Regions from separate parts of the Micromonospora sp. A3M-1-15 genome, predicted to be linked through region 1. Evidence: riboswitches for the same ligand, from Rfam matches in the RefSeq annotation. Region 1 holds a riboswitch; each other region holds the start of a gene.
What was found. A riboswitch is a leader RNA that binds a small molecule or an ion and turns the genes downstream of it on or off. The one in region 1 is predicted to bind cyclic di-AMP.

Region 1 (9,735 bases):
TCGTCGGCCGCCCGGACCAGCGCGGCGGTGACCTCCGGGTCGCCGCGCTCGGCGCAGAGCCGGGCCGCGTCGATCCCGACGCAGGCCCGCATCTCCAGCATGTCGCGGACCAGCGTCTCGACCGGGAGTACGTCACCGGAGCGCGCCAGCGACAGTGCCAGGTCCAGCCCGGCGTGCACCCGCCAGTCGAGCACCCGGGTGGCGCCGCCCTGGCTGACCCGGACCAGGCCGAGTTGCTGGAGCCGGCGCAGGGCCTCCCGGACCGCGTGCCGGTTCACCTCGAACGTGGCGGCCAGCTCGCGCTCGCCGGGCAGCGTCTCCTCCGGCTGGTAGCGACCGCTCACGATGGCGTCGCGGAGCTGGCCGAAGACGTGGTCGGAGACCGAGGCGCGGGGGACCGGGGCGAAGGCCATGGGCAGCAGTGTGGCCCCGCACACATCAACACGTCAACTGGTTGGACCAGATCCGACCGACCACCCTCCGGTGGCCGCGCGCGCACGCCTCGTATCCTTTCCGCCGGAAGGCCCGCGAAGTGGAAGGGAGTCGGTGTGAGCGACCGGGTAGAGACGTTGGAGTTCCAGGCCGAGGCCCGTCAGCTGCTCCAGCTGATGGTGCACTCGATCTACTCGAACAAGGACGTCTTCCTGCGCGAACTGATCTCGAACGCCTCCGACGCGCTGGACAAGCTGCGCCTGGAGTCGCTTGTCGACAAGGACCTCCAGGTCGACACCGCCGACCTGCACATCGAGATCGAGGTCGACAAGGACGACCGCACGCTGACCGTGCGGGACAACGGGATCGGCATGTCCCGCGACGAGGTGGTCGGGCTCATCGGCACGATCGCCAAGTCCGGAACGGCCGAGCTGCTGCGTACGCTGCGCGAGACGAAGGACGCCGCCGCCTCGCAGGAGCTGATCGGGCAGTTCGGCGTCGGGTTCTACGCCACCTTCATGGTCGCCGACAAGGTCACCCTGCTGACCCGCCGCGCCGGGCAGGCCGGCGGCACCCGCTGGGAGTCCACCGGCGAGGGCACCTATTCCATCGAGGCGGTCGACGACGCGCCGCAGGGCACCGCCGTCACCCTGCACCTCAAGCCGGCCGACGACGAGGACAACCTGCACGACTACACGGCCGAGTGGACCATCCGCGAGATCGTCAAGCGCTACTCCGACTTCATCGCCTGGCCGATCCGGATGACCGTGGAGAAGCCGGGCGAGGACGGCGCCACCACCCGCGAGGAGCAGACCCTCAACTCGATGAAGGCGCTCTGGGCGCGGGCCAGGGACGAGGTCGACGAGGCCGAGTACAAGGAGTTCTACCGGCACGTCGCGCACGACTGGGCCGACCCGCTGGAGACCATCCACATGCGCGGCGAGGGCACCTTCGAGTACGAGGCGCTGCTCTTCCTGCCCTCGCACGCCCCGCTCGACCTGTTCTCCCCGCAGGGCCGCCGGGGCGTGCAGCTCTACGTCAAGCGCGTGTTCATCATGGACGACTGCGACGCGCTGATGCCCAACTACCTGCGCTTCGTCAAGGGCGTGGTGGACGCGCACGACCTGTCGCTGAACATCTCCCGGGAGATCCTCCAGCAGGACCGGCAGATCCGCGCCGTGCGCCGCCGCCTGGTCAAGAAGGTCCTGGCCACCCTCAAGGACCTCTCCACCGAGTCGTACCGCACCTTCTGGGGCGAGTTCGGCGCGGTGGTCAAGGAGGGGCTGCTGGAGGACCCGGACAACACCGAGGCGCTGCTGGACCTGGTCCGCGCCGCCAGCACCCACGACCCGGCCGAGCTGACCACGCTGCGCGACTACGTCGAGCGGATGAAGGACGGCCAGACCGAGATCTACTACGCCACCGGCGAGAACCGGGCCACCATCGAGAACTCCCCGCACCTGGAGGCGTTCCGCGCCAGGGGCTACGAGGTGCTCATCCTCACCGACCCGGTCGACGAGGTGTGGGTCGAGCGCGTCGGCGCGTACGACGGGAAGACGCTGCGCTCGGTCGCCAAGGGCCAGGTCGACCTGGAGACCGACGAGGAGAAGGAGCGGGCCGAGGCCGAGCGCCAGGAGTACGCCGACCTGCTCACCTGGATGACCGGCGCGCTCGCCGACAGCGTCAAGGAGGTCCGGCTCTCCACCCGGCTCACCACCTCGCCGGCCTGCGTGGTGGGCGACGCGCACGACATGACGCCGACGCTGGAGAAGATGTACCGGGCCATGGGGCAGGAGGTGCCCCGGGTCAAGCGGATCCTGGAGCTGAACCCGGCCCACCCGCTCGTCACCGGGCTGCGCAAGGCCCACGAGCAGGGCGCCGAGAACAGCGCTCTGACCGAGACCGCCGAGCTGCTGTACGGCATGGCACTGCTCGCCGAGGGCGGGGAACTGGCCGACCCGGCCCGGTTCACCCGGATCCTCGCCGACCGGCTCGCCCGCAGCCTCTGACCGAGGGCCCGCCGGCCGTTGCCCCCGTGGCGACGGCCGGCGGGCCGGACGGGACCGACCGCCGGCCGTGGCTGTCCTGCCACGTCCCGGCGGTCGGTCAGCCGCGGATCAGCCGGTCCGGGTGTGCCGCCTCGTCGGGCGACGGCTCGCGCACCCCGCTGCGGAGCAGCCGCCACCGGGTCGTCGCACCGGTCGGGCCGGTGAGTTCACCCTGCCCCAACGCCCGGTCGATGTCCCGCCGCACCCGCGGTTCGAGGTGGGGCTCGGTGGCGAAGAGGATGCGCAGACGCAGCTCGTCCCCGACCCGCTCCGTCGCGGTGTGGTGGGCCGCCACCGGGCAGGGCGGCTCGTGGTCCCAGTGGCCGCAGAGGGCCACGGTGACGGCGGCGCCGGGAGCGCCGTCGTCGGCGTGCGGCGCCATGGCCAGGACGGCGTGGTGGGCGTACCCCTGTCGCATCCGGTCATTGTGCCGCCGGTCAGCCGCGGATCACGGCAGGCCGGGGTAGAGGGCGGCGACGCCGCCGGACAGGCCGGCGAGGACCTGGCGGGAGGTGTCGTCGGCGACGATCTCGTACCGGTCGGCCTCGATGCCGTCGACGGCGAGCCGGGCGATCTCCGCGGGGTCGGACTTCGGCGCGGTCACCCGGGCGGTCATGTCGGTGTCCATGTAGCCGACGTGCAGGCCGGCGACGCGGACGCCCCGGTCGGCGAGCTGCGCGCGGAGCGCGTTGGTCATCGACCACTCGGCGGCCTTGGCCGCGCCGTACGCCCCCACCTGCGGGAACGTGATCCAGGACAGGGCGGACAGGATGTTCAGGACGGTGCCGCCGCCGTTGGCCGCGATCGTCGGCGCGAAGGCGCGCACCACCGACAGCGTGCCGAGGTAGTGGGTCTCCAGCTCCAGCCGGATCTCGGCCAGGTCGCCGTCGAGCAGGTCGGCGCCGGTGCTCACGCCGGCGTTGTTCACCAGCAGGGTGACGTCGCCGGCCAGCTCGGCGGCGGCCGCCACCGACGCGGCGTCGGTGATGTCGAGACGCACCGGGGTGACGCCGGGCAGGTCGACGGTGTCCGGGTTGCGGGCGCCGGCGTAGACGGTGGCGCCCCGGGCCAGCAGTTCGGCGGCGAGGTGCCGGCCGAAGCCCCGGTTGGCCCCGGTGACGAGGGCGGTGCTTCCAGCGATCTTCATGGTGTGCTCCTGAGGGTGGCGAAGGGGTGGGTGGTCAGGACGGCAGCAGGCCCGGCCCGGGGAGCAGGTCCACCTGGTCGGCCGGCACGTCGTGGCCGGCCGCGCAGCGCAGGGCCACGTGGACCGCGGCGCCGCAGTCGTGGTGGGCCAGCCGGACCGACGGCTCCTCGACGGCGTACGCGTCGCCCCACTCGCGCAGGGCGGCGAGCACCGGCAGCAGGTCGCGCCCCTTGTCGGTGAGCACGTACTCGTCGCGGGTGCGCTGCCCGGGCTCCCGGTAGGGCCGCCGGTCGAGCAGCCCGTCGGCGACGAGGCGCTTGAGTCGGGCGGCGGCCACCGGCTCGCTGACGCCGACGCGGCGGGCGAAGTCGTCGAAGCGCCGGGTGCCGAACGAGGCCTCGCGCAGCAGGAGCAGCGTGGTGCGGTTGCCGACCACCTCGAGCGCCCCGGCGATCGAGCAGTTGGCGGTGGACCAGGAGTCGCGCTGCGCGAGGAAGTCCGTCATGGGCCCGACGCTACCCGGCTGACTTAGGAAAGCAAAAGCCAGCTATCTCACGCCGGACCCGGGAATAACCGCCCTCAGAGCTGGCCGGCGAAGAAGCCGTGCCGGGCGAGCGGCTCGACGATCTCCCGCTCCTCGTACGACAGGTGCGACAGCAGGGTGTCGGTGAGCAGGTCCACCGCACCCTGGAGCTCGGTGAAGTCGCCCGGCTGCCGGATGAGGTCCACGAGCGCCCGGTCGACGCTCTCCACCACGCCGTGGATCACCACGTGCTCCTCCTCGAGGCGGTCCAGCACCGCCGCCAGCCCGGCGTCGGCGCGGCGCAGGTGCGGGAAGATCGACGCGTCCTCCAGGCCGTGGTGCTGGGTCACCGCCGTGCAGTACGCCGCGCAGTAGGCCCCGAGCGTCCAGTTGTTCTGCCGCATGGTCATCTCGTTCAGCACGGCCCGCGCGGCGTCCGGGGCGACCGCACCGCGCTTGACCTGTTCGAGCAGGTCACGCACCTGGGTGAGCTCCTGGCGCAGGTGGTCGTGCACGTCCACCAGGTGCTGGCCGACGGCCTGCCCCCGGGCCGTGTACACGTGCCCGGCCGGGGGTGGCGGCGCCGCGGGCCGGGTGGACTCGTCCCAGAGCCGGCGCGCGCTGAGCCGTACCCCCGGATCGGGGGTGGGGGAGACCGCGAGCGCGGTCGACCCGCCGGCCCCGACGGCGGCCTGCTGCTCCTCGACGGCGCGGGCGCGGCTGCCCGGCGTGGTCCGCTCCGCGGCGACCAGCTCGCGGACCGCGGGCGCCACCTCCTGGGCGAAGAGCTGGATGGCCCGCGGCTCGTCGCTGCCCAGGACGAAGGTGGCGATGCCGTGGTCCAGGGCGAGCCCGGCCAGCTCCTCCACCCACTGCTCGGGCGGGCCGTCCAGGAAGCCACCCGACGACCGGGAGAAGGCGCCGGTGACGTTGAGCAGCCGCCGCACCGCGCCGGGGTCCCGGCCGGCCTCGGCGGCGGCCTCGTCGATCACCGCGTTCAGCGCCGGCAGCTCCGCCGGCCCCTTCGGCAGGTACGCCAGCGACGGCAGCCAGCCGTCCGCCGCGCGCCCGACCAGCCGCAGCATCCGCGGCTTGTACGCGCCCACCCAGATCTCCGCCGGGTGCGCCGGCGCCGGCCCGCGCTTCGCGCCGACCACCCGGTAGTGCTCGCCCTCGACGCGGATCATGCCGCGCCGCCCGGTGTCCCAGACCTCGCGGATCACCCGGATCGCCTCGTCGAGGGCGTCCACGGCCGCGCCGGGGGAGAGCCGCCGGCCGCCGACCGCCTCGATGGCCTCCCAGAAGGCGCCGGCGCCGAGGCCCAGCTCGACCCGGCCGCCGGTGAGCAGGTCCAGGCTTGCCACGCTGCGGGCCAGCACGACGGGCTGCCGCAGCGGCAGGTTGAGCACGTTCCCCGCGAGGGTGATGCGGCTGGTGGCGGCGGCCACGAACGACATCAGCGTCCAGGTGTCCAGGAACCCCGGCTGGTAGGGGTGGTCCTGGAAGGTGACCAGGTCGAGGCCGACCTGCTCGCAGAGCTTCGCGCGCGCCACCACCTGCTCGGGCCGGCCGGCCGAGGGGGTGAGGAAGCCGCCGAAGGCCAGCTCGTGTCCGTGGTCGCTCATGCCTCGCCGCCTCTAGCCGATCTTGCGCGAACCCTGCCACGGTAGCCCGCGCCGGCGCCCGCCCGCCCGGCGGTTCCGGAACCGGCACGGATTGTTCACAGTCGATGCTCGCGGGCATAGGGTGCCGGTGAACGGCCTCAGCGTTCCTCCGGGAAGGAGCGACCCGTGATCCGTCACCACCACCGCCCCCGTCCGCTCGGCCTCGCCCTCCTGCTCGTCGCGGTCACCCTGGCCGTGCCCGCCCCGGCCACCGCGGCCGGCCTGCCGTACCAGGACCCGACGCTGCCCGTCGCCACCCGCGTCGCCGACCTGCTCGCCCGGATGACCCTCGACGAGAAGCTCGGCCAGATGACCCAGGCGGAGCGCGGCTCGGTCACCGCGGGCGACCTCACCACGTACCGGCTGGGCTCGGTCCTCTCCGGCGGCGGCTCCGCGCCCGCGCCGAACACCGCCACGTCCTGGGCCGACATGTACGACGGCTTCCAGCGCGCCGCCCTCGCCACCCCGCTCGGCATCCCGATGATCTACGGCGTCGACGCCGTGCACGGGCACAACAACGTGTACGGGGCGACCATCTTCCCGCACAACATCGGCCTCGGCGCGACCCGCGACCCGGCACTGGTCCAGCAGATCGGCCAGGCCGTCGCCGAGGAGATCACCGGCACCGGTGTGGACTGGAACTTCGCCCCCTGCCTCTGCGTGGCCCGCAACGACCGGTGGGGCCGCACCTACGAGTCGTTCGGTGAGACCCCGGACCTGCCGGCGAGCCTGTCCACCCTGGTCACCGGCCTCCAGGGCACCACCCTGGGCGGGCCGACGTCGGTGCTCGCCACCGCCAAGCACTACCTCGGCGACGGCGGCACCACCGGCGGCGACGACCAGGGCGACACCCAGCTCAGCGAGGCCGACCTGCGCGCCATCCACCTGCCCCCGTTCCAGGCCGCGGTGCAGCGCGGCGTCGGCTCGGTGATGATCTCCTACAGCAGCTGGAACGGGGTGAAGCTGCACGGCCACCGCTACCTGATCACCGACGTCCTCAAGGGGGAGTTGGGCTTCTCCGGCTTCGTCGTGTCCGACTGGAACGGCATCGACCAGATCGACGGCGCCAGCGGGTTCACCGCCGCCGAGGTCAGCGCCGCCGTCAACGCCGGCATCGACATGGTGATGGTGCCGACGGCCTGGAAGACGTTCCTCAGCACCCTGCGGGCCGAGGTGCAGAACGGCCACGTGCCGATGAGCCGGATCGACGACGCCAACCGGCGCATCCTCACCAAGAAGTTCGAGCTGGGCCTCTTCGAGCGGCCGTACACCGACCGGAGCTGGACCCCGACGGTGGGCGGCGCGGCGCACCGCGCGCTGGCCCGCCAGGCCGTGCGGCAGTCCCAGGTGCTGCTCAAGAACGACGGCGGCGTGCTCCCGCTGGCCCGGGACAACAACAAGATCTTCGTGGCCGGGAAGAACGCCGACAACATCGGCAACCAGAGCGGCGGGTGGACCATCTCCTGGCAGGGCTCCTCCGGCGCCGTCACCCCGGGCACCACCATCCTCCAGGGCATCCGCGCGGCGGCCGGTCCGACCACGACGGTCACGTACAACCAGCGCGGCACCGGCATCGACAGGACATACCGGGCGGCGATCGCGGTGGTCGGCGAGACGCCGTACGCCGAGGGCCAGGGCGACCGCACCGGCAGCATGAGCCTGGACCGCGACGACCTGCGTACCATCACGACGCTGCGCAACTCGGGCGTGCCGGTGATCGTGGTGCTGGTCAGCGGCCGGCCGCTGGACGTCGCCGCCGAGCTGCCACGGTGGAACGCGCTGCTGGCCTCCTGGCTGCCCGGCACCGAGGGCGGTGGGGTCGCCGACGTCCTCTTCGGCGGGTACGCGCCGACCGGCAAACTGCCGATGACCTGGATGAACTCGGTCAGCCAGCAGCCCATCAACGCCGGCGACGGCAAGGTCCCGCTCTTCCAGCAGGGATACGGCCTGACCTACTGAGCCGCCCCTCAATAAGCCCCCTTCGGACGGTGCGCAACTCGAACGGGGCGACCTTCGCTCGGCCGGGTGAAGAACTTCACAAGAACTGGGCGTTCGGCGCAAAACGTTCCTAACGTCGACTCCGTTCGCGATCGCGGACACCACGGGCCGGCAACGCCTAATCCCGCCGCCGGCCCGGTGGTACCTGGACCTCGGGCGGGAGCGGGGGACCCACACGTTCCTCGGTGCACGACACCTCGGGGTGAAGCCGCCACCGGCGGCCGGGCTCCTCGGCCCGAACCCGACAGCTCACCTCGTCGGCGTGGAGGAAACACACATGGCAAGTGAAATCGTCGCCCGTCACCGCCGGACCGCGCAGCGTCGCACCGCAGTCGGGGCGCTCGTCGTCGGCGCCGCCACCGGCGCCGCCGCCCTTCTCGGACCGGCCGCGCCGGCCAGCGCCGCCAGCGTCAACTGGGATGCCGTCGCCCAGTGCGAGTCCGGCGGCAACTGGCACATCAACACCGGCAACGGCTACTACGGCGGGCTCCAGTTCTCCCGGAGCACCTGGAACGGCTACGGCGGCCAGAAGTACGCCAGCCGCGCCGACCTGGCCAGCCGCAGCGAGCAGATCGCCATCGCCGAGAAGGTCCTCGACGGGCAGGGCATCGGCGCCTGGCCGGTCTGCGGCAAGAAGGGCGGCTCCACCAAGAGGTACACCAGCAAGGACGCGGGCTCGACGAAGTCCGCCAAGAAGGCGACCACGGAGCGGAAGTCGCGCGCCGACCGGCCGACCGTCCGCGGCGAGCGGCGTGGCACGCCGGGCCCGAGCGGCGCCGGCAGCTACCTCGTCCGGCCCGGGGACACCCTCTCCGAGATCGCCGACGCGAAGAACGTGGCCGGCGGTTGGCACGCCCTCTACGAGCGCAACAGGGACGTGGTCGGCGCGAACCCGGGCCTGATCTTCCCGGGCCAGAAGCTGCGCCTGCGCTGAGACCCCACCGGAACGGCCCGCGCGGGCCGGTCCACCGCACCACGAACGCCCGGCCGGGGTTCCCGGCCGGGCGTTCGCCTCGGCCGGGGTGGGCGGGCTCACCGGAGTCCGCGTCGGGGGCGGTTGCTATCGTCACGGTGCTCGGAAAGACGTGAAGAAAGCGCGGATATGACCAACGACCCGTTCTCCGCGGCCGCGAGCCTCGACGAGCTGCTGACCCGGACCCAACAGGCGCTCTCCGCGATGCGGTCCCGGGCCGCCGAGCACCCCGACGGCGCGCCGGGCGAGCTGCTCCGGGCCGAGGCCGCCGCGGCCGGCGGCCGGGTCCGTGCCGTCGCCGTCCAGGGTGGCCGGCTGGAGTCCGTCACCGTCGACCCCGCGTTGGCCGGGGAGTCCATGGAGGCCCTCTGCGGGCACCTGGTCTCGGCCGTGAACGCCGCCCTCACCGAGCTGGACGCCCGGGTCAGCGCCTCGGCCCAGGCGGACGTGGACGCCCTCGCCGCGCGGCTCGGCGGCCCGCCCGAGCAGTCCGCGCGGGACATGGAGCGCTTCGGCCGGGCGATGGAGGGCGTCGCGGCCCGGATCCGCCGCGACGGCGCCGGCTCCGGCGCGGTCCGCCCGGCCTGACCACCGTCCGGCCGGTGAACCCCGTCCGGCGGCGACCGGCCTCGGGAACGACGAAGCGGCCGGCCGTCGGGAGGACGACGACCGGCCGCTCCGTTGCGATCAGCTCAGGGTGACCGCGGTGTCGTCGACGACGAACGAGGTCTGCAGGGAGCTGTCCTCCACGCCGCTGAAGGAGATGGTGGCGGTGGTGCCGGCCAGCGACGAGATGTCGAAGGACCGCTGCACGTAGCCGGTGGCCTTGTTGAGGTTGGAGTAGGTGGCCAGGGTGGTGCTGCCCGCCTTCACGGTCAGCTTGTCGTAGGCGGTGGTCGTGGTCGACTCCGCGCTGTCGATGTGCAGCCAGAAGCTCAGCGTCGCCCGGC
Region 2 (9,735 bases), on a different contig from region 1:
CGACCTGGTCTTCTTCTACAGCGACCTGCACCATGTCGGGCTCTATCTCGGCAACGGGTTGATGGTGCACGCGCCCCGGACCGGCAAACCGGTCCAGGTCTCGAAGGTGGCCTACATGCCGGTCGCCGGCTACCGCAGGCCGTACTGACCCACCCCGCTCAGCACGAAGGCCCCCGGTCCACGCGGACCGGGGGCCTTCGTTTCGCCGATCGTCAGCTCGGCGAGCCGATCGCCGACGGCAGGATCAGCACGTCGTCGCGGTTCGCGAACATGATCCGGTGGCCGAACTGGATCTGCACGTACCGGTTCTCGCCGCGGACCACGGTCCGGTCACCCGGGGCGGAGCCGTCGAACGAGACGGCCCGGTAGTACTCGCCCGGCAGGACGCCGCCGAGCGCGTACCGCTGGCCGGCCGCGAAGGTGTACTGGAGCGGCGAGATGGTCTGGTACGGGATGGTGGCCGGGTAGGCCTCCTTCTCCGGGTAGGCCCGCCCGTACACCGGGATGGTGGTCTTGCCCGGCTTGGGCGTCACCACGAAGCCCGCCGACCACTTGGCGGTGGGCGCCGAGGCCGGGTTGAAGAACCAGGCCTTCTGGCCGAGGTACCAGATCGCCGTCCAGTCACCCTGCACGTCCGCCAGGGCGTACGTCTGGCCGGCCGAGGCGCGGGCGCCGTGGTCGGAGATGTACATGGTGTCCGGCGTGCCGTTCGGCCGCAGACCGAGGTCGTTGACCAGCGGGGCGGTCGCGCTCGGGGCGGTCCGCAGGATCACTGCGGACGAGCCCCGCAGGGGGCAGGGCGCGGCCGGCGGCGTGGGCTTCGGCACGCCCGGCGGCTGCTGGTTGCAACCGGTGAAGGCGGGCTGGTTGGTGGCGAAGTCCGGGTCGATGGTGACCAGGCCGGTGTGCGGCGTGCCGGTGGAGTGGAACGGCGCCTTCATGAGGTCGAAGTAGTGCGACCAGTCCCAGTACGGGCCCGGGTCCCAGTGCATGCCGGCCACGGTGCCGGCGGTGGTGCCGGGCACGTTGTCGTGGCCGATGATGTGCTGCCGGTCCAGCGGGATCTGGAAGCGCAGGGCCAGGTGCCGGACCAGCTTGGCCGACGCCCGGTACATCGCCTCGGTGTACCAGGTGCCGTGCCCGGCGAAGCCCTCGTGTTCGAGGCCGATGGACTTGGCGTTGACGTACCAGTTGCCGGCGTGCCAGCCGACGTCCTTGGCCTTGATGTGCTGGGCCACGTAGCCGTCCACCGAGCGCAGCGTGTAGTGCCAGCCCAGGTAGTCGGCCCGCTTCACCAGGTCGACGCTCGGGCGGAAGTAGCCCTCGGTGTCGTGGATGACGATGTACTCGATCTTCTGCTGGGCCGGCCGGTTCCCGAGGTCGTGGTTGCCGTAGTCGCCCGGGTCGGCGCTGAGCTGCTCGTAGGGGGCCGGGATCCACTCGCAGGCGAGCCGCACCGGGCACTCCAGGCCGTCCGGCCGCTCGGCCCGGCGCAGCCCCAGCTTGTGCAGCCCGGACTGGTCCGGCGTCACCGTGGTGGCGGCCAGCGTCACCCGCTGGCCGTCGTCGGTGGTCCGGGCCGCGCCGAGGCCGAGCTGGTCGTAGACCTCGTCGGCGAAGGCCGCCGCCGCGTCCTCGGTGTCCGCGCCGGAGTAGCGGGCCACCGCGCCGTACCAGGCCGCCGGGTCGGTGCCGGCCCCGACCGGCGCGCCCAGTTCCTTCTGGTACGAGGCGAGCAGCGCCGCCCCGCCCCGGATGTTCGCGGCCGCGTCGGTGCGCAGCGTCTCCTCGGCGAGGCCGGTGAGCGCCGCGGCGGCGTCGAGCGTCTGCAGGGACGCCTGCGGCAGCACGTCCTCCGCCGGCGCCGACGCGGTGGCCGGGTCGAGGGTGAGCGGGCGCGAGTCGTCGCCCCGCGGGTCCTCGTCCTCGTCGACGTGGCCGCTGGCCGGGGTCGAGAGGACGTGCTGGGCGTCGGTGAGGTGCATCGGGCCGTAGCCGCCGCTGGTGCTCGGCTGGCCCGGGTGGGTGTCCCAGCGCGACTCCAGGTACGAGACGCCGAGCAGGACGCTCTGCGGCACGCCGTACTCCGCCGCGGCGGCGGCGTACTGCTCCTGGCGGTCGGTGGTGGTTTGGGCGGTGCTCGGTTCCGCGGCCACCGGTCCGGTGGCCACGAGCGCGGTGGCCGCCGCGACGGCGGCTGCCAGCAGCATCCGTCTGCCCGACGGCGGGGGTGAGAGGTGCATCGAACCTCCAGACAGGGATGGGGGTCACTGCGTCCTCACCCTCGCCCCGCGCAACCTCCGGGTCAATACCTTTCCGAGAGGTAATCTGCCGTGAAAAAAACCTTCGGGCACGGAGTGTCACGGCGTCTTGGGTTGCGGATCGGTAACGGCCATCTCTACTCTGGTCAATCGTCGGCCGCCAGTTTCACCGTCCAACCCGGGTGGTGACGGTTCGACACCGCCGAGTCGCCTCCGGGCGAGCCGGGGACCCAGGTACCTGGGGTGAATCCGCAGCCACTGCGGTAGGGCGGCTCCCTTCCCGCCCGAACCCGTCAGCTAACTCGGTAGGCGGGCACGAAGAAGGAGTACGGAAGCCCGGTGGCACACCATGCCCCGCGGCCACCGTCGAGCCGGTCGGTCGACCGGTCGACGGCTGTGCCGCGTTCCCGCTGGTCCCGCTTCACCACCGTCCTCGCCGCCCTGGCCGGCACCGCCGTCGTCCTGACCGGCGGCGCCACGGCGGCCCACGCCGAACCGTCGGTCACCGAGATCGAGCGCCAGATCGACCAGGACTGGAACAAGCTCGAACCGATCATCGAACAGGTCAACGCCACCCGCGAGCAGCTCGCCGCCAAGCGCAAGCAGGCCGCCGCGCTCGCCAAGCAGATCGCCCCGCTCCAGGCCCGGGTGGACGCCGCCCTCGGCCAGGTTGGCGGCCTCGCCGCCGACGCGTACAAGGGCGACAACAACCTCTCCACCGTCAACGCGCTGCTGGGCAGCCGGTCGCCGAGCGAGCTGGTGGACGGCCTCGCACTGCTCGACCGCTTCGCGAACCGCCAGCAGGCGCAGGTGCGTACCGTCGCCGAGCTGCGCGACCAGCTGGCCGCCAAGAAGCAGCCGCTGGACGAGATGATCAGCGAGCTGGCGCGCACCGAGGCGCAGCTCGCGGCGAAGAAGAAGCAGATCGACGCCGAGATCGTCAAGCTGCAGAAGCTCCGGCTCAAGGTCTACGGCAGCGGCGGTGGCGGTCCGCTGCGTCCGGCGCCGTGTCCCGCCGGCTACCCCGGTGGCCCGGCCGGCGTGGCGGTCAAGTTCGCCTGCGCCCAGATCGGCAAGATCTACGTCTGGGGCGCCGCCGGCCCCGACCACTTCGACTGCTCCGGCCTCACCATGGCGGCCTGGGCCAAGGCCGGCGTCTCGCTGCCGCACAACGCCCGGCAGCAGCACGACGTGACCAGGCGGGTGAGCCGGAGCGAGCTGCGCGCCGGCGACCTCGTCTTCTACTACAGCGACCTGCACCACGTCGCCATGTACGTCGGTGACGGCTGGGTGGTGCACGCCTCCCAGTCCGGCAAGCCGATCACGATGAAGCGCGTCGACGACGGCCAGATCAACAGCTATGGCCGCCCGGGCTGACCGGTCCGCGGGGGCTCCCGTGCCGCGGGGGCCCCTGCGCCGTTCCCGAGTGCCGGTCGGTCAGCGGGTCGGCCAGGTGCGCCAGTTCTGCCAGGACCGGCTCGGGGTCGGCCCGCGCTGCCCCTGGTAGCGCGACCCGTAGACCGCCGAGCCGTACGGGTGCTCGGCCGGCGAGGAGAGCCGGAAGATGCAGAGCTGGCCGATCTTCATGCCCGGCCAGAGCGTGATCGGCAGGTTCGCCACGTTGGACAGCTCCAGCGTGACGTGGCCGGAGAAGCCCGGGTCGATGAAGCCGGCCGTGGAGTGGGTGAGCAGGCCCAGCCGGCCCAGGCTGGACTTGCCCTCCAGGCGCCCGGCGAGCTGGTCGCCCAGCGAGATGACCTCCAGCGTGGAGGCGAGCACGAACTCGCCCGGGTGCAGCACGAACGGCTGGCCTTCCGGCACCTCCACCATCGAGGTGAGATCGTCCTGCTGCACGGACGGGTCGATGTGCGTGTAGAGATGGTTGTTGAAGACCCGGAACAGCCGGTCCAGGCGTACGTCGATGCTGGACGGTTGCACCAGCGTGGGCTCGAAGGGCTCCAGCGCGAGCGTGCCCGCCTTGATCTCGGAGACCAGGTCGCGGTCGGAGAGCAGCATCGGAACACCATAGCGACCGGTACGGGTGACCTGCGTGTCGGACTACATCTTCGTACACCTGTTCGATAGAATGTCCGCATGGCTTCCTGGTCCGAATTCGCCGCCGACGAGCCCCGACTCGCCGACGAGATCCGCCTCCTGTTGCAGCAGTACGGGCCGGGTTTCGGCTACCTCGCCACGGTCCGTGCCGACGGCGGCCCGCGGGTGCACCCGGTCTCCCCGGTCATCACCGACGACGGTCTCTGGTGCTTCGTCATCGACTCCCCCAAGCGCCGCGACCTCGAACGCGACGGCCGCTTCGCGCTGCACTCCTTCCCGCCGGAGGAGAGCGACGACGAGGCCTACGTGGCTGGCCGGGCCCGCCCCGTGACCGATCCGGCGACCGTGGCCCGGGTGGCCCGGATCGGCCGGGCCGCCTCGCAGGGCGACTGGCGGCTGTTCGAGTTCACCGTCGACGTGGCGATGCTGACCCGGCGCGACCAGGTGACGCACCCCGGCGGCGGCCGGCCGGAGGTGCGGGTCTGGCTCGACCCGGGGGCCGGCGCCCCGGCCCGGCGCGACCCGCTCGCCTCGGAGGGGCGGCGCGGCCGGCACGGCTTCGACACCCGCCGCCCGGCGGCCTGAACCCCCACGGAAAAGCCGGTGCCGACCCCGTCCGAGGACGGGACCGGCACCGGCGTGTGGTGCGGGGCGGTCAGGCCGCGCGGTAGGCGTTCCACGCGGTGAGCATGCGGCTCGCCTGACCAGGGGTGAACTGGTACATGCACGAGTCGTAGGTGTAGTCCATGAAGTTGGTGATCGGGTCCAGGCCGGCGGTGGTGCAGGTGTCGCGGCCGGTCGGGCACTCGAAGGCCGGCGAGGCCTCGGCCGGGGTGTCGGAGACGCTGTCGCCCGAGCCCGAGCAGCCACCCTGGAAGGTGTGGTAGAGGTTCAGCCAGTGGCCGACCTCGTGGGTGCCGGTGTCGCCCTGGTTGTAGTTGGTCGCCGTGCCGCCCGGCAGCGACTCGCTCAGCGCGACCACGCCGTCCATGCTGTTCAGCTTGCGCTGCGGGAAGGTGGCCCAGCCGAGCAGGTCGTCGCTCAGCTCGCCCAGGTAGAGGTTGAGCGTGTTCTTGCCGCCCTCGCGCAGCGAGGTCTTCATCGAGCGCTCGGCCGAGGAACCCTGCACGATCGGGTACCAGGCGGCGTTGGTGACGTGGTGCACCTTGGTGAGCTGGAAGCTGAAGGCGGTCGGGGCGCCACCGGTGGCACCGGCGTACGCCTTGTTCAGCACGTCGATCTGCTGGGTCACCATCGAGTCCGGGATGTTGCCCCCGGCCCGGGTGCTGTCCCGCTGGATGACGTGGACGACGACGGGGATGGTGACCGTGGCCAGCGTGGTGGCCCCGGCGCCGGCGCGGAAGTTCGCCCGCTCACGCAGCGCCGCCGCCAGGTCGGCGTCGCGCTCACGGACCTGCTTGGCGGTCAGCTCGTTCGGGTCCAGCTTGGCCGTGCCGCCCTTCTTGATCCGCGCGTCGGAGTGGACGTCAGCGGGTCCGACGCAGGACGCGTCGGGGGCGGCCGAGAAGGCCGAAGCAGCGGGGACGACGCCCACGGCGGCGGTGCTGAGCAGCAGCGCGAGGGTCGTCGACGCGACGCCGGCGGTACGCCGGGTCAGCAGGTTGGGACGCAGTCCCATGGGCCCACCTCTTTCGAACGGCATGACAGGGGGTATGTCACGCCGGGTCGGAAACGTGTGGGAGACGTTACATCCGATCGAAGGATTTGAGAACGGCCATATGTTGCCGTGCGGAAACTTTCCGCTGCTGATCGGCGCTCCGCCGTGACAAGATCGTTTCGGTCCGGTTGCGACGCGTGATCACGCTGCGGGGGTACCTGGGTGCAGGGAGGTGGTGGCCTCAGGTACAGTGGTGCCGCCTGCGGGTGTAGTTCAATGGCAGAACATCAGCTTCCCAAGCTGACAGTGCGGGTTCGATTCCCGTCACCCGCTCCAGCGTGAAGGCCCTGGCCAGGACGACAGTCCCGGTCGGGGCCTTCGGTGTTTCCGGTCACGATCATGCCGCGTGCCATTGGCCCATGGGCCACCGTGCTCGCCCTGCCACGAGGCATCGCAGCGACTCGCTTCCAGAGATTGCCCCCTATGTCCGCCACGGGGACCATTCGGCTGGTACGCGAAGCGGCCTCACGAGTTTCGGGTCGCAGCCGTACCTTATCCTCAGCGCACCATCCATCGATGATCTTGCTGCACGGGGAGAGTAGATGAAATCTTGGCGCCTTCGCGCGCTTGTCACAAGCGTGGCCGCTGCCGCGGTTGTCCTGTCGATCACGACTCCGGCCGTGGCGGCGTCGGCCGCCGGTCCGGTTCTCGAGATCGAGTCGATCGCCTTTGACCGCGCCGAGGTTGACGTCACGCAGGACTATGCCAGCGTCAATCTCACGTGGACGATCACCGACCGGGCCACCAATGCCCAGCGGATCAACGGCGCCGTCGAGCTGCGCCAGTTTGCCGGCGATGTGGAGGTCGGCCAGCCCCGCACCGTCAGCTACGACCTGCAGTGGGGGCGGGCGCAGATCGGGGGCTCCGGGACGGCGCAGAGGTCCACGTACGTCTACGAGTTCACTGTGCCGCGCTACTCGTCGGCGGCCGAGACGGTCTGGCGGGTCACGAAGGTGACCATCGCCGACGATGTCGCCCATGCCCGCACGGTCCGGGACCCGGGCCCGGCCGCGCTGGCCGTGACCCAGCTCGTCGACGCCGAAGGGCCGGTCGCCGAGCAGCTCTACTTCGACTTCGACCAGCCGCGCGCCTTCTACGACGACGGTTCCGGGGTGACGTTGCGCTACCGGGCGCAGATCGTCGACGAGTCTGCCTTCAGGAAGGGCAAGCTCACGCTCGCCGGCCCGAACGGCGTGCGGCTGAGCTCCACGTTCCAGCTCACCCAGAGCGGTTCGCAGTGGTCGTGCAATGGCGAGACGGCCTGGGACCCGACCTGGGTGACCTGTCCCGTCTCGATCGGCGTGCCGGCCGGCTCTCCCTCCGGCACATGGCGGGTCGCCCGGCTCGACCTGACCGACAGCTGGGGCAACACCCGGACCGACACCTCGCCGGAGGGGCCGGCCCCGATCCAGGTGAGCCGCAACGACGTGGTCAGCGCCTCGGACTTCGCTCTCACCAAGTCCCAGGTGAACAACTGGCGCACGCAGGCGTCGACGGCGCTCACCTTCACGCCGCACGGCGCCGTCGGCGGCCTGACCTCCGTCGACGTCGACCTGTCCTGGTGCTCGCAGCCGTCCCACACCCCGTCGGTCGGTGACGACGGCACGGTCTCGGTGGAGATCGTCATGCCGTCGGGCTGGGCAAGCTCTTGCAAGATCGACGGGGTCAAGCTGACCGACGGTGCCGGCAACGTCGCCTTGTACGGCACGGCTTACGGCGCCCCCGACCTCGGCCTCACCATCACGCAGGTGCCGGACGAGAAGGCACCTGTCGTGCTCTCGGCGAAGCTGCCCAAGGCGACCTGGACGCAGCAGGAGACCGAGGACGCGTGGGGCCTCGGCTTCGACGTCACGGTCGAGGTCGACCAGTTCGCCCCGATCTCGGGGTTCAGCGCGACGATCTACGACAGTGAGGGCGTCTCGCAGGGCGGTATGTACGGCGGTGAGTCCGACGACGGCACCGGCGTCTTCCACCTGGCAGTGTCGACCGACCGGCTGGCACCCGGGCAGTACACGATCGGGTTCTCGCTGACGGACCAGGCCGGGAACACGAGCATGTGGGGTTACCCGAACAACGCCGGTAACCCGATTCCCAACGGTCCACTGGTCCTGACCGTCGTCGCCGACTGAGGTCCGGTCCGACCCGGCCTGCCCGGCCGGGTCGGACCGCTCCGGCGGAGGTCAGACGGAGATCGCCGAATTCCACGCTGACAGTGCCGGTTCGATTCCCGTCACCCGCTCCACATGTAAGGCCCTGGTCGGGACGTGAGTCCCAGCCAGGGCCTTCGACGTTTCCCAGTGGCTGGACCACCTTGAGCGAGACCTCGTCTGCCCGGACGGCAGCGTCTCCGGTGGAGTCGGCCGTCGGCACGACTGGGGAGACGCTGCTGGCGAGGTCCGGCATGCTGTGGGAATGAGCGAGGAACCGAAGGATCGTTCCGCCCGGTCCGGCGACACCGTGCCCGCTGCACCGCCAGTGATCTCGGTGATGTTGATCGTCTCCGATGCAGAAGCCGCAGTCGCCTGGTACAGGACTGCGCTGGGCGCGACGGAGCTGTGGAACCTCGGTGGCGTCGCCGGCCTTGAGATCAGCGGCGCCCCCTTCTTCCTCCACCAGGTCAACCCCGAGAACCCTACGGAGACCAGTCCCGGCCAGGCGGGGGTCACGAGCGCCCGCATCGAGGTGTTCGTCGATGACCCCGACACCTTCATCGAGCGCGCCGTCGCGGCCGGCGCAATCGCCGGAGCGGCGATCGAGGATCACCGCGTGCCCTGGGGGACGCACCGTCAAGGTGGCTTCACGGACCCGTTCGGTCACAACTGGTCCGTGGGCGATAGATCACCCCTGGGCCCGTTCCCACGCTGATCGGGCGAGCCTTCGAATGCAGGATCGTCGACGCCGCCGGCAGTGACCGGGAAATGAGTCGCTTCGGCGGGCAACCGGCCCTACCTTGCCTGCCATGAAGCTTCTCTCCGTCAATGTGGGCAAGCCTCGACCCAATCCATGGAAGAAGCTCAGCGCGACAGGAATCGACAAGCGACCCGTTCCCGGCCCGGTCGCTGTCGCCGCCCCCGGCCCCAAGGGCACCGGCGAAGTCGGTCTCGTGGGCGACCGCGTCTACGACGTGAAGCACCACGGCGGTCCCGACCAGGCTGTCTACGCGTACGCCCGCGAAGATCTCGATCGCTGGGAAGCCGAGTTGGACAGGCCCATCACGAACGGTGGCTTCGGGGAGAACCTGACGACCATCGGCCTCGATGTCAATCGCGCGTTGATCGGCGAACGCTGGCGGATCGGGTCGGATGTCGTCCTGGAGGTGTCCTGCCCACGGATCCCTTGTGCGACGTTCCAGGGCTGGCTGCAGCAGCACGGCTGGATCAAGCGGTTCACGCAGGCCGCGTTGCCGGGCGCTTATCTGCGCGTGATCGAGCCGGGCCATGTCCGCGCCGCCGACCCGGTCGAGATCGTGTACCGGCCCGCCCACCAGGTGACCGTCGAGCTCGTCTTCCGCGCGATGACACTCGAACCGGAGCTGTTGCCGCAACTGTTGGCCGCCGAGGCGCTGCCTGAGGAAGAAAGGGAACTGGCCCGCCGGCGGTGCCCCTGAGGAGGGCCACCCTATGCGGCGTCGGCCTCGCCGGAGCTGTGCAGTGCGCCGACGGCCACCAGTCCCGCACCGGCCAGCGCGATCGCCGCCTCAATGGCCGGCGACACCTGGGGGACGCCCTCCGATGACGTGCT
Region 3 (9,735 bases), on a different contig from region 1:
GCGGCCAGCGGGCTGGGCAGCAGGGTGACGCCGTCGGTGATCCGGGTGACCACCCCGTACTCCTGGTCGGTGCCGATCAGGAACGGGGCGGGGCCGGCGGGCAGCCGGCCGGCGGCCTCGCGCAGCCCGTCGGTCAGCGCGCGGACCTGCTTCGGGTTGTCGACGTTGGTGGTCTCCTGGTTGCCCGAGGTGGGGTCGTCGGCGCTGAAGCCGACCAGGATGAGCCCGCCGAGGCGGTACTTCGCGACCATCTCGGCGGGGGTGTCGACGCCGGCCAGGGCCCGGTTGCCGGCCGCCGACCCGGGCGAGACCTTGGTGGCCGAGCTGCCGTACGCGTACGGCATCAGCACCTGGCCGACCAGGTCCTCGTCGGAGAGCGTCGCCACCAGGGCGGCCGCCCGGGCGGCCGGGTCGGCGCCGGTCGGCGTGGGGGCAGCCGACGACGGGGCCGGCGCCGGGCTCGACGGGGTCGGTCGGGGTCGTTCCGGCTCACCCGAGCACCCGGAAACGAGCAGCGCGGTCAGTGCGGCGAGCGCGACGCCTGCGCGACGCGGGGAAATCGACACGCGCCCCACCGTATCGGGGCAACTTGACCTTCCGTCAGCCCACCCGGGTGAGCAGCGTCACGGGGGCGCCGTCCCCGGCGTAGCGGTAGGGCTCCAGCTCGGCGTCCCAGGCGGTGCCGAGCGCCTTGTCGAGGGCGTGCGCGAGGGCCTCCGGGGCCCGGGCGGACGCCATGATGCTGCGCAGCCGGTCCTCGCCGAGCTGGATGTCCCCGGCCGCGCCGACGGTGGCCCGGAACAGGCCGCGCCCCGGGACGTACATGAAGCGCTCGCCGTCGGCTCCCGGGCTGGGCTCCTCGGTCACCTCGAAACGGATCATGGGCCACTGCCGGAGGGCAGCAGCCAGCTCGGCGCCCGTCCCCGGGCTGCCGGTCCACCCGCACTCGGCGCGACGCGCCCCGGGATCGACGGGCTGGGCCGTCCAGTGCAGGTTGACCGGCGCGGCGAGGACGCGCGCGATCGCCCACTCGACGTGCGAGGACACGGCGAGCGGGGTCGAGTGGACGTATACGACGCCACGCGTTGGCACGGTGACCTCCCGGTGAGCCGAGGTGCGTCTTCCCCTACGACCTCGTCCACCCGAGTGGCCTCTGCAACACATGATTACCCGAGTGACGGATGGTGCGCCAGCGAATCGGAAAATTCGCCGGCCCCGGTGACCGGGAAATACCCGGGCGGCTGACCCGGTTGTGCTCCCTGACGGCGCGACGACCAGCCAGGCGTCGAGGTCGTGTACAGTTCTCTGGGCGGTTCTGTGCCGCCGCACGTCTTCGCGGGCTGACGCTCACCCCGGGCGTCAAACCGCACATCAGCCCCCGGACGTTTTCCGTCCTCCCGTACGTCTGCAAGGAGTACCTCCGTGGCGAGCAACACCTCTAAGACCGCGCGCGCGTCAGTCCGGGCCGGCCAGGCTGGCCAGGGTGGCGCCCTCAGCGTGCTGGGCGAGTTCAAGTACCTGATCCCGCTCAACGGCGGCAAGCACGCCTACGTGCGCAACCTGACCAACGGCAAGACCGCGCACCTGCGCACCGACTCCGAGGCCTTCGTCGAGGAGCTGCGGGTGCTGGCCGCCGCCGGCCACGCCGCCAAGCTGCGCGCCGAGATCAACGCGCTGGCCACCACCCACCCGGACCACGGCTGGGACAAGACCGAGAAGCGTCTCGTCGAGGCCGGCGTCTTCGAGGGCTGAGCGCCCTCACCCGCGACACCACGAACCGCCCGCCGGGGTCACCCCGGCGGGCGGTTGTCGTCTGTTCACTCCTCCGGCAGCAACGCCACCTCACCGGTGGCCAGGTCGTAGAGGGCGCCGACCACGGCGACCTCCCCGGCCCCGACCGGGCCGGCCAGCAGGTCGTCGGCGCGCAGGGTGGCCACCGTGCGCCGGACGTGCCGGCGGATGGCGAGGGGGTGGGCGTCCGGGTCGTCCGCGCCCACCTCGTGCACCGCGGGCGCGATCCGGTCCACCACGTAGCCCAGCGAGCCCTCCGGCAGCCGCCCGCTGCGCAGCGCCTCGACCGCCGAGCCCACCGCCCCGCAGCGCTCGTGCCCGAGCACCATCACCAGCCGCACGCCGAGCTGCCCCACCACGTACTCGATCGAGCCGCAGACCGCCCGGTCGAGCACGTGCGCGCCGGTGCGGATCACGCAGATCGAGCCGAACGTCTGGTCGAAGATCGCCTCCAGCGGCACCCGCGAGTCGATGCAGCCCAGCAGCACCGCGTACGGCTGCTGGTCGCCGGAGGCCACGGCGGCCGCGGCGGTGACGTCGTGGCCGTGCACCGGCTGCCCGCTGACGAAGCGCCGGTTGCCGGCGAGCAGCTCGGCCAGGGCGGCCCGGGGCGTCCGGGCGGCGGCTGTGGGCGGCATGCCCTCCAGCCTGGTCACCGATCCGACGCCGCGAAGCCGGGTTGGGAATCTTCTCACCACCCCGGTTGCCGTGTTGTCATGACGGGTACGCCGGTGTTACCGCCGGGTCACTCCGGTGCGACAGACACCGGTCGGCCCGGGGGAGGTGGACTCATGCCGGAGCACCTGGAGGTGCGGCTACCCGACGGCGTACGCCTGCACGTGGCGGCGACCGGCCCGGTGGACGCCGAGGTCACCGCGATCCTGCTGCACGGCTGGACGCTGGACGGGCGCAGCTGGCACCGCCAGCTCGCCGACCTGCGCGACCGCTTCGGCGAGCGGGTCCGGGTGGTGACCTACGACGCCCGCGGGCACGGCCGGTCGAGCTGCATGGCGCTGCGCACCGCCACCCTGGCCCAGCTCGGCGACGACCTGGCGGCCGTGGTCGAGCAGGTCGTCCCGTCCGGGCGGATCGTGCTGGTGGGGCACTCGATGGGCGGGATGACCGTGATGGAGTACGCCCACCGCCACCCCGAGCACTTCGCCGGCCGCACCGCCGGCCTGGTCTTCGTCTCCACCACGGCCGAGGGGCACACCCACACCGCCTACGGGCTCTCGCCCCGGATCGCCCGGCTGATCCGGCTCGCCGAGACCACCGGAGCGGGGGTGCTGGCCCGCTGCGGCGCCTGGCGCCCGCCGCGCGCGCTGCTGCGCGCGCTGCGCCCGAGCATCCGCTGGATGCTCTTCGGCGACCGCTGCGACCCGGCCGACATCCGGCTGGTCACCTCGGCGGTGGCGCACGCCTCGCTGCGCTCGATCGGCGGTTTCCGCGCCTCGATCGGGGCCCAGCACCGGCTGGACACCCTCGCGGCGCTGGGCCGGCTGCCGGCCGCCGCGCTGGTCGGCGACCGGGACCGCCTGACCCCGCCGCCGTGCGCCGAGTCGATCGCCGCGGCGCTGCCCACCACCGAGCTGACCGTCTGCCCCGGCGCCGGCCACATGCTCATGATGGAACGCCCCGACGACGTGAACGCGGCCGTCGCCGCGGTGGTGCACCAGGTGCTCTCGGGCACGGACGCGGGAACGTCCGGGCAACGGGTGGGAACGTCCGGATAACGGGCAACCCGCACCGGCGGGCAACGGGCAACGGCATGGCCCCGACAGCGGCCGGGTCGGCGGCCCGTACCCTCATTCAGCCCGCCGTCTGACCACAGGAGCCCCCGCGTTGAGCGACCAGACCACCCTGGAACGGGAGATGGCCGTCGAACAACGGCATCTCGACCGGGTGTACGCCCGGCTGGCCGAACTGCGTCGGTCGGCCGCCGACGCCGAGCGGGAGGGCTACCGGCTGGCCCGGGTCGGCAACTTCGGGGCGTTGGTCGAGCGGGACGCCATGGTGTTCCACGCGGCGCAGCGCCGCCACGTGCTGGACGCCGAGCACGAGGGGCTGGTCTTCGGCCGGCTGGACCTGCGCACCGGGCAGGTGCTGCACGTGGGCCGGCTCGGGGTGCGCGGGGAGAACGCGGAGACCCTGGTGGTGGACTGGCGGGCGCCGGCCGCCGCCGCGTTCTACCAGGCCACCCCGGCCGAGCCGCGCGGCGTGGTGCGGCGGCGCACGATCCAGTCGTCGGCGGAGCGGGTCACCCGGATCGAGGACGACCTGCTGGACCCGGAGTCGGCGCCGCCGGACATGGCGGTGGTGGGCGACGGCGCGCTGCTGGCCACCCTCTCCCGGGCCACCGGGCACGGCATGCGGGACATCGTGAGCACCATCCAGCGGGAGCAGGACGAGGCGATCCGCTCCCCCGGCAACGGCGTCACGATCGTCTCCGGCGGCCCGGGCACCGGCAAGACGGCGGTGGCCCTGCACCGGGCCGCGTACCTGCTCTACTCCGACCGCGCCCGGTACGCCGGGGGCGGCATCCTGGTGGTCGGCCCGTCGAGCGTGTTCGTCCAGTACATCGCCTCGGTGCTCCCGTCGCTCGGCGAGGAGACCGCCACCCTGCACTCGCTCGGCTCGCTCTTCCCCGGCCTGTCGGCGACCCGGACCGACCCGCCCGAGGTGGCCGCCGTGAAGGGGTCGCTGCGGATGCGCCGGGTGCTGGAGCGCGCGGTGCGGGACGCGGTGCCCGACTCCCCCACCGAGCTGCGCCTGCTCTACCGGGGCGAGCTGCTCCGGCTGGAGCGGGCCGAGCTGGACGCGGTCCGGGACCGGACGCTGTCCCGGGGCGGGCGCCGCAACGAGGTGCGCCGAGCGGCCTTCGACGCGGTCCTCGGCGTGCTCTGGGCGCAGGCCCGCGCGCTGCGGATCGGCCGGCTGCCCGAGCAGCCCGCGTTCGAGGACGAGATCATCGAGCGGCCGGAGTTCCGCGAGTTCCTCAAGGCCTGGTGGCCCCGGCTGCACCCGCGGCACGTGCTGGACTGGCTGGCCCGCCCCGAGCGGCTGCGCCGGTACGCCGGCGGCATCCTGTCCGGGGCCGAGATCCGGCTGCTGACGCAGGCGTACCGGAGCCTGGACGCCGAGGGGCTCACCATCGCCGACGTGGCGCTGCTGGACGAGCTGGACGCGCTGCTCGGCAAGCCGGTGCAACGGGCGAGGCCGAAGCGGGACCCGTACCAGCTGGCCGGCGGCGTCCGCGAGCTGAGCACGGCCGCCGACCGGCAGCGGGCCGCCCGGGCCGCCGCCCGGGAGCGCCCGGAGGACTACCGCGACTACGCCCACGTGGTGGTCGACGAGTCGCAGGACGTCTCGCCGATGCAGTGGCGGATGATCGGCCGGCGCGGCCGGCTGGCCTCCTGGACGGTGGTGGGCGACCCGGCGCAGACCGCCTGGACCGGCGACCCGCAGGAGCTGGCGCGGGCCCGGGACCAGGCGCTGGGCCGGCGCCGCCGGTACCGCTACGAGCTGACCACCAACTACCGCAACTCGGCGGAGATCTTCGCGGTGGCGGCCGCGGAGATCCGCCGCGTCCACCCGGACCTCGCGCTGCCCACCGCCGTTCGTTCCACCGGCGTGGCGCCGGTGGAACGGACCGTGCCCGCCGCCGAGATGGCCGCCGCCACCGCGGCGGCGGCCCGCGCGCTGCTGGCCGAGGTCGAGGGCACGGTGGGCGTGATCACGCCGGTGCCGCGTCGGGACGAGGTGGCCGGTTGGCTGGGCGACCTCGGCGGCCGGCTCCAGGTGGTGACCAGCCTCCAGGCCAAGGGCATGGAGTACGACGGGGTGGTGCTTGTCGCACCGAGCGAGATCCGGGCCGATCCGGGGTCGGGCGTGCGCACCCTCTACGTGGCGCTCTCCCGGGCCACCCAGCGCCTCACCACGCTCGACCCGGTCGGCTGACGGCGGCTTCCCGCCCCCCACGTTCACTTGCACATATAGCGATGTGAGCATAGATTGAGCTCGGCCGGGGCGACGGACGGAGGGTGTGGGCGTGGGCGCAGGTCATGACCACAGCGGCGCGGTGGCCAACGCCGCGCACCGCCACCGTGGTCGACTCTGGGCCGCGTTCGGGCTGCTCACCGCCCTGATGGCGGTCGAGGCGGTGGCCGCGTTCGCCACCGGCTCGCTGGCCCTGCTCTCCGACGCCGGGCACATGTTCACCGACGTCCTCGGCATCGGCATGGCCCTCGCCGCGATCAGCGCCACCCGGCGGGCCGACACCGACCCGCAGCGCACCTTCGGGCTCTACCGGCTCGAGGTGCTGGCCGCGCTGGCCAACGCGGTGCTGCTCGGCGCCGTGGCGGTCTACGTCCTGATCGAGGCGGTACGCCGGTTCGGCGAGCCGCCGGAGGTGCTCGCCGGGCCGATGCTCGCCGTGGCGGTGCTCGGCCTGCTCGCCAACGTCGCCGCGTTCGCGCTGCTGCGTGCCGGCGCCGAGGAGAGCATCAACCTGCGCGGGGCGTACCTGGAGGTGCTGGGCGACCTGCTCGGCTCACTCGGGGTGATCGGCGCCGCCGTGGTCATCGCGCTCACCGACTGGTGGTGGGCCGACCCGCTGGTCGCCGTGGCGATCGGGCTGTTCATCCTGCCGCGCACCTGGCGGCTCGGCCGGGCCGCCGTCCGCATCCTGGTGCAGGCCGCCCCGGAGCACCTCCAGGTGACCGCCGTGCACGACCGGCTGGCCGCCGTGCCGGGCGTCGCCGAGGTGCACGACCTGCACGTCTGGACGCTCACCTCGGGCATGGAGGTGGCCTCGGCGCACCTCACCATGGTCCCCGGCGCCGAGGTGGGCGACGTGCTGGCCGCGGCCCGCACCGCCCTGCACGAGGACTTCTCGATCGATCACGCCACGTTGCAGATCGAACCCGGAGCGTCTCCCGGGGCCTGCGGTGCGGTCGAGTGGTAATTAGGGCAATCTTAAATTCAAGTGGCTATTGTGCACTTGTGCCGGTTTTGACCGGGCCACCGGCTCCCACCTGCGGAGCCGGCCCGGAGCAGCGCCGGTAGGCTCGACCGCGGCCCCCGCCGGGCGGCGCCCACCGGCGCCTGCGGCGGCCGTCGCCTAATCGCCCGCAGGGGCGAGCCGGGGAACCACGTTCGTGGGGTGCATCCGCGTCAGCGGTAGGGATCTTCCGTCCCGAACCCGTCAGCTAACCCGGTCGGCGGTTGACGGAAGGACACGTGAATGCCCCCAGTGGCACCTGTACGACGGACGGCCGCCCGGTTGGCGGCCCTGCTCATCGCGACGCTCACCCTCGGCGTCGTGGCCGCGCCGGCCTCCCCCGCCCCGGCGGCTCCGGCGACCGGCCTGCTCGCCGCCGCACCCGGCGACGACGAGGGCGGCACGCCCGCGCTGCGCGCCCAGCTCGACGCGGCCAGCAAGGGCTGGCTCGAGGCGCGGGCCGCGTTGAACCGCTCGGTGACCCGGCAGCAACAGCTCACCGCCCAGCTCAAGACGGTCAACGCCGAGTTGACCGTGCGCGACGCCAAGGTCGGCGAAATCGCCGGGGTGGCGTACCGGGCCGGGCGCATGGGCACGGCCGCGGCGCTGCTCGGCAGCAGCAGCCCGGAGGGCTTCATGGACCGCGCGGCGGCGCTGGAGCAGGTGGCCGCGCACGAGGACCGGGCGCTGCGCGACCTCATCGAGACCCGGGACGAGGCCACCCGCACGCAGGCCGCGCTCACCGGCGAGATCCAGGAGCAGCGCAAGCAGGTCGCCGTGATGGCCAAGCGCAAGCAGCAGGCCGAACGTGCCCTGGAGGTGGCCAACGACCGCGCGTCCAGCAGCGGCGGCGGCAGCGTGCAGGGCACCTCCTCGGCGAACGCCAAGCCGGCCCCGCGCAACGCCGACGGCTCCTGGCCGCCCGAGTCGTGCAGCGTCAACGACCCGACGCCGGCCGACGGCTGCATCACCCCGCGTACGCTGCACGCCCTCCAGCAGGCCAAGGCGGCCGGCTTCACCCGGTACGTGTCCTGCTACCGGCCCAGCGGCTCGGGCGAGCACCCGAAGGGGCGGGCCTGCGACTTCGCCGCGCAGACGGACGGCTTCGGCGGCGTGGCCACCGGCGGCGACAAGACGTACGGCAACAACCTGGCCGCCTACTTCATCCGCAACGCCGACCCCCTCGCCGTGCTCTACGTGATCTGGTACAAGCAGATCTGGCTGCCCAGCAGCGGCTGGAAGGCGTACAGCGGCGGCAACGGCGACCCGTCCAGCGACCACACCAACCACGTGCACCTGTCGGTGTACTGACCCGCCCCGGCGGCACCCGGCCTACGCCCCACGACGTACGCCGGGTGTCGCCGCACGGCCCACGACGCGGCGCCCACGACGGCCGAGCATCGGGGGCATGAGTCGACTCTCCCCCGCCGGGCGCAAGGCCCTGCTCACCCTGCACGTCGTCACCTCGGTGGGCTGGCTCGGCGCCGACCTGGTGCTGCTCACCCTCGGCGTGGCCGGGCTGCGCGGGGCCGACCCCGAGGTGGTCTACCCGGCGGCCGCGCTGCTGGTCACCTGGCTGTTCGCCCCGCTGAGCGTGGTGGTCTGGCTGGTCGGGCTGGCCAGCGCGCTGCTCACCCCGTGGGGGTTGCTGCGCTGGCGCTGGGTGCTGGTGAAGTTCGCGGTCACGACCGTGGTGCTCACGCTGGTGCTGCTCCTGCTCACCCCGCGCGTCCGGCACCTCGGCGAGCTGGCCGGGGCGGCCACCACCCACCTGCGCGTCGACCTCGTGGTCGCGCCGACCGTCTCCAGCACGCTGCTGCTCGTCGTCACGGTGCTGTCCACGTACAAGCCGTGGGGGCGGCTGCGGCCGGCCCGACCGGCGGCCCGGCGACCGGCGCCGGTCGGGCGGCGCGGCTGAGTCAGGCCGCCCGCCCCTCCAGGGTGGCGCCGAGCCGGCTCGCCAGGCCGAGGTGGGCCGCCCGGGCCTGCCGGAAGGCGTACCCGAACAGCGGCGCGGGGGCGGAGAGGGTGATCTCCACGTCGATCCGCACCACCCCGTCGGGCTCGTCACGCAGCCGGGTGTGGTTGCGCACCGTGGTGGCCGGCTGCTGCCGGGCCACGGTGACCACCTCGTCCTCGTTGGCGATCAGCACGTCGGCCTGATAGGTGACCGGGAAGTGCAGCGGGCCGAGCTCCAGCCGGTCGGTGATCGCGTAGCTGGCCAGCGCGCCCGGGCGGGGCGGCAGTTGGCGGACCCGCACGATCAGCGGATGCAGCTCGCCCTGCCGACTCAGGTCGCCGAGCAGGGCCACCGCTTCCGCCCGGGTGCAACGGGCCTGCACGGTGTAGCTGAAGCTGTCGCTGCTGAGCAAGCGGTACCCCCTCGCCGTCGTGGATCCGCACGATCGTCCCGTACCGGAGCCGGGCTGGCAACGGGTCGGAAGTCCCGTCGACCAGCGAGGGGTGGGCGCCGATCAGGCGCCGGGGAGCACCTCACGGGTGCTGTCGGCGAACCAGGGCTCGGGCGCGCCGAAGAGGCCGAGCAGGCCGGTCACCCACAGCTGCCGGTGCACGAACCGGCTCGGCTCGGTGACCACCAGCTTGACGCCGCTCACCTCGCAGGTCTGGAAACCGGCGACCATGGCGCTGATGCCGACCGAGTCGATGAAGGTGACGAGCCGCATGTTGAGCTCGATCCGGGAGGGGCGGCCCTTGGCGAGCACCTCGGCGATCGCTTCCCGCACCTCGTACGCGGTGTCGACGTCGATCTCGCCCCGCGGGGCGATCTGGACCACACCACCGGCCAGCACCGACTTCACGATCGACAGGCTCACGCGAGCACCTCCACTCGCCCGTACGGGCGCCTCATCAGTACGCGGGCCGCGACCGAGAGTATTCCTCCGACGGCCTCGGTCGCCACCCCTCGGGATGAGCAATTCGCGGAC

Region 2: another riboswitch for cyclic di-AMP. It lies ahead of NLX85_RS28665 (NlpC/P60 family protein); the one in region 1 lies ahead of NLX85_RS27490 (transglycosylase family protein).
Region 3: another riboswitch for cyclic di-AMP. It lies ahead of NLX85_RS21500 (hypothetical protein); the one in region 1 lies ahead of NLX85_RS27490 (transglycosylase family protein).

Annotation. Positions count from the first base shown of each region.
Region 1 is NZ_JANAVK010000006.1:250,915-260,649, reverse strand. Features, by position in the region: gene NLX85_RS27525 (FadR/GntR family transcriptional regulator) at 1-413, opposite strand, end outside; gene htpG (molecular chaperone HtpG) at 549-2,441, shown strand; gene NLX85_RS27515 (hypothetical protein) at 2,539-2,898, opposite strand; gene NLX85_RS27510 (SDR family oxidoreductase) at 2,929-3,627, opposite strand; gene NLX85_RS27505 (helix-turn-helix domain-containing protein) at 3,662-4,132, opposite strand; gene NLX85_RS27500 (LLM class flavin-dependent oxidoreductase) at 4,207-5,775, opposite strand; gene NLX85_RS27495 (glycoside hydrolase family 3 protein) at 5,941-7,773, shown strand; cyclic di-AMP (ydaO/yuaA leader) riboswitch at 7,918-8,090, shown strand; gene NLX85_RS27490 (transglycosylase family protein) at 8,090-8,746, shown strand; gene NLX85_RS27485 (YbaB/EbfC family nucleoid-associated protein) at 8,915-9,373, shown strand; gene NLX85_RS27480 (M4 family metallopeptidase) at 9,473-9,735, opposite strand, start outside.
Region 2 is NZ_JANAVK010000007.1:21,097-30,831, forward strand. Features, by position in the region: gene NLX85_RS28655 (C40 family peptidase) at 1-148, shown strand, start outside; gene NLX85_RS28660 (N-acetylmuramoyl-L-alanine amidase) at 213-2,243, opposite strand; cyclic di-AMP (ydaO/yuaA leader) riboswitch at 2,452-2,589, shown strand; gene NLX85_RS28665 (NlpC/P60 family protein) at 2,658-3,638, shown strand; gene dcd (dCTP deaminase) at 3,699-4,277, opposite strand; gene NLX85_RS28675 (pyridoxamine 5'-phosphate oxidase family protein) at 4,356-4,901, shown strand; gene NLX85_RS28680 (zinc metalloprotease) at 4,972-5,955, opposite strand; tRNA gene NLX85_RS28685 (tRNA-Gly) at 6,197-6,270, shown strand; gene NLX85_RS28690 (hypothetical protein) at 6,615-8,123, shown strand; gene NLX85_RS28695 (glyoxalase/bleomycin resistance/extradiol dioxygenase family protein) at 8,407-8,859, shown strand; gene NLX85_RS28700 (MOSC domain-containing protein) at 8,954-9,601, shown strand; gene NLX85_RS28705 (aminopeptidase) at 9,613-9,735, opposite strand, start outside.
Region 3 is NZ_JANAVK010000004.1:222,526-232,260, reverse strand. Features, by position in the region: gene NLX85_RS21535 (glycoside hydrolase family 3 protein) at 1-575, opposite strand, end outside; gene NLX85_RS21530 (DUF3145 domain-containing protein) at 601-1,092, opposite strand; gene NLX85_RS21525 (hypothetical protein) at 1,423-1,752, shown strand; gene NLX85_RS21520 (carbonic anhydrase) at 1,818-2,429, opposite strand; gene NLX85_RS21515 (alpha/beta fold hydrolase) at 2,583-3,524, shown strand; gene NLX85_RS21510 (AAA family ATPase) at 3,634-5,748, shown strand; gene NLX85_RS21505 (cation diffusion facilitator family transporter) at 5,840-6,754, shown strand; cyclic di-AMP (ydaO/yuaA leader) riboswitch at 6,898-7,029, shown strand; gene NLX85_RS21500 (hypothetical protein) at 7,034-8,101, shown strand; gene NLX85_RS21495 (hypothetical protein) at 8,199-8,708, shown strand; gene NLX85_RS21490 (SRPBCC family protein) at 8,710-9,162, opposite strand; gene NLX85_RS21485 (STAS domain-containing protein) at 9,265-9,624, opposite strand.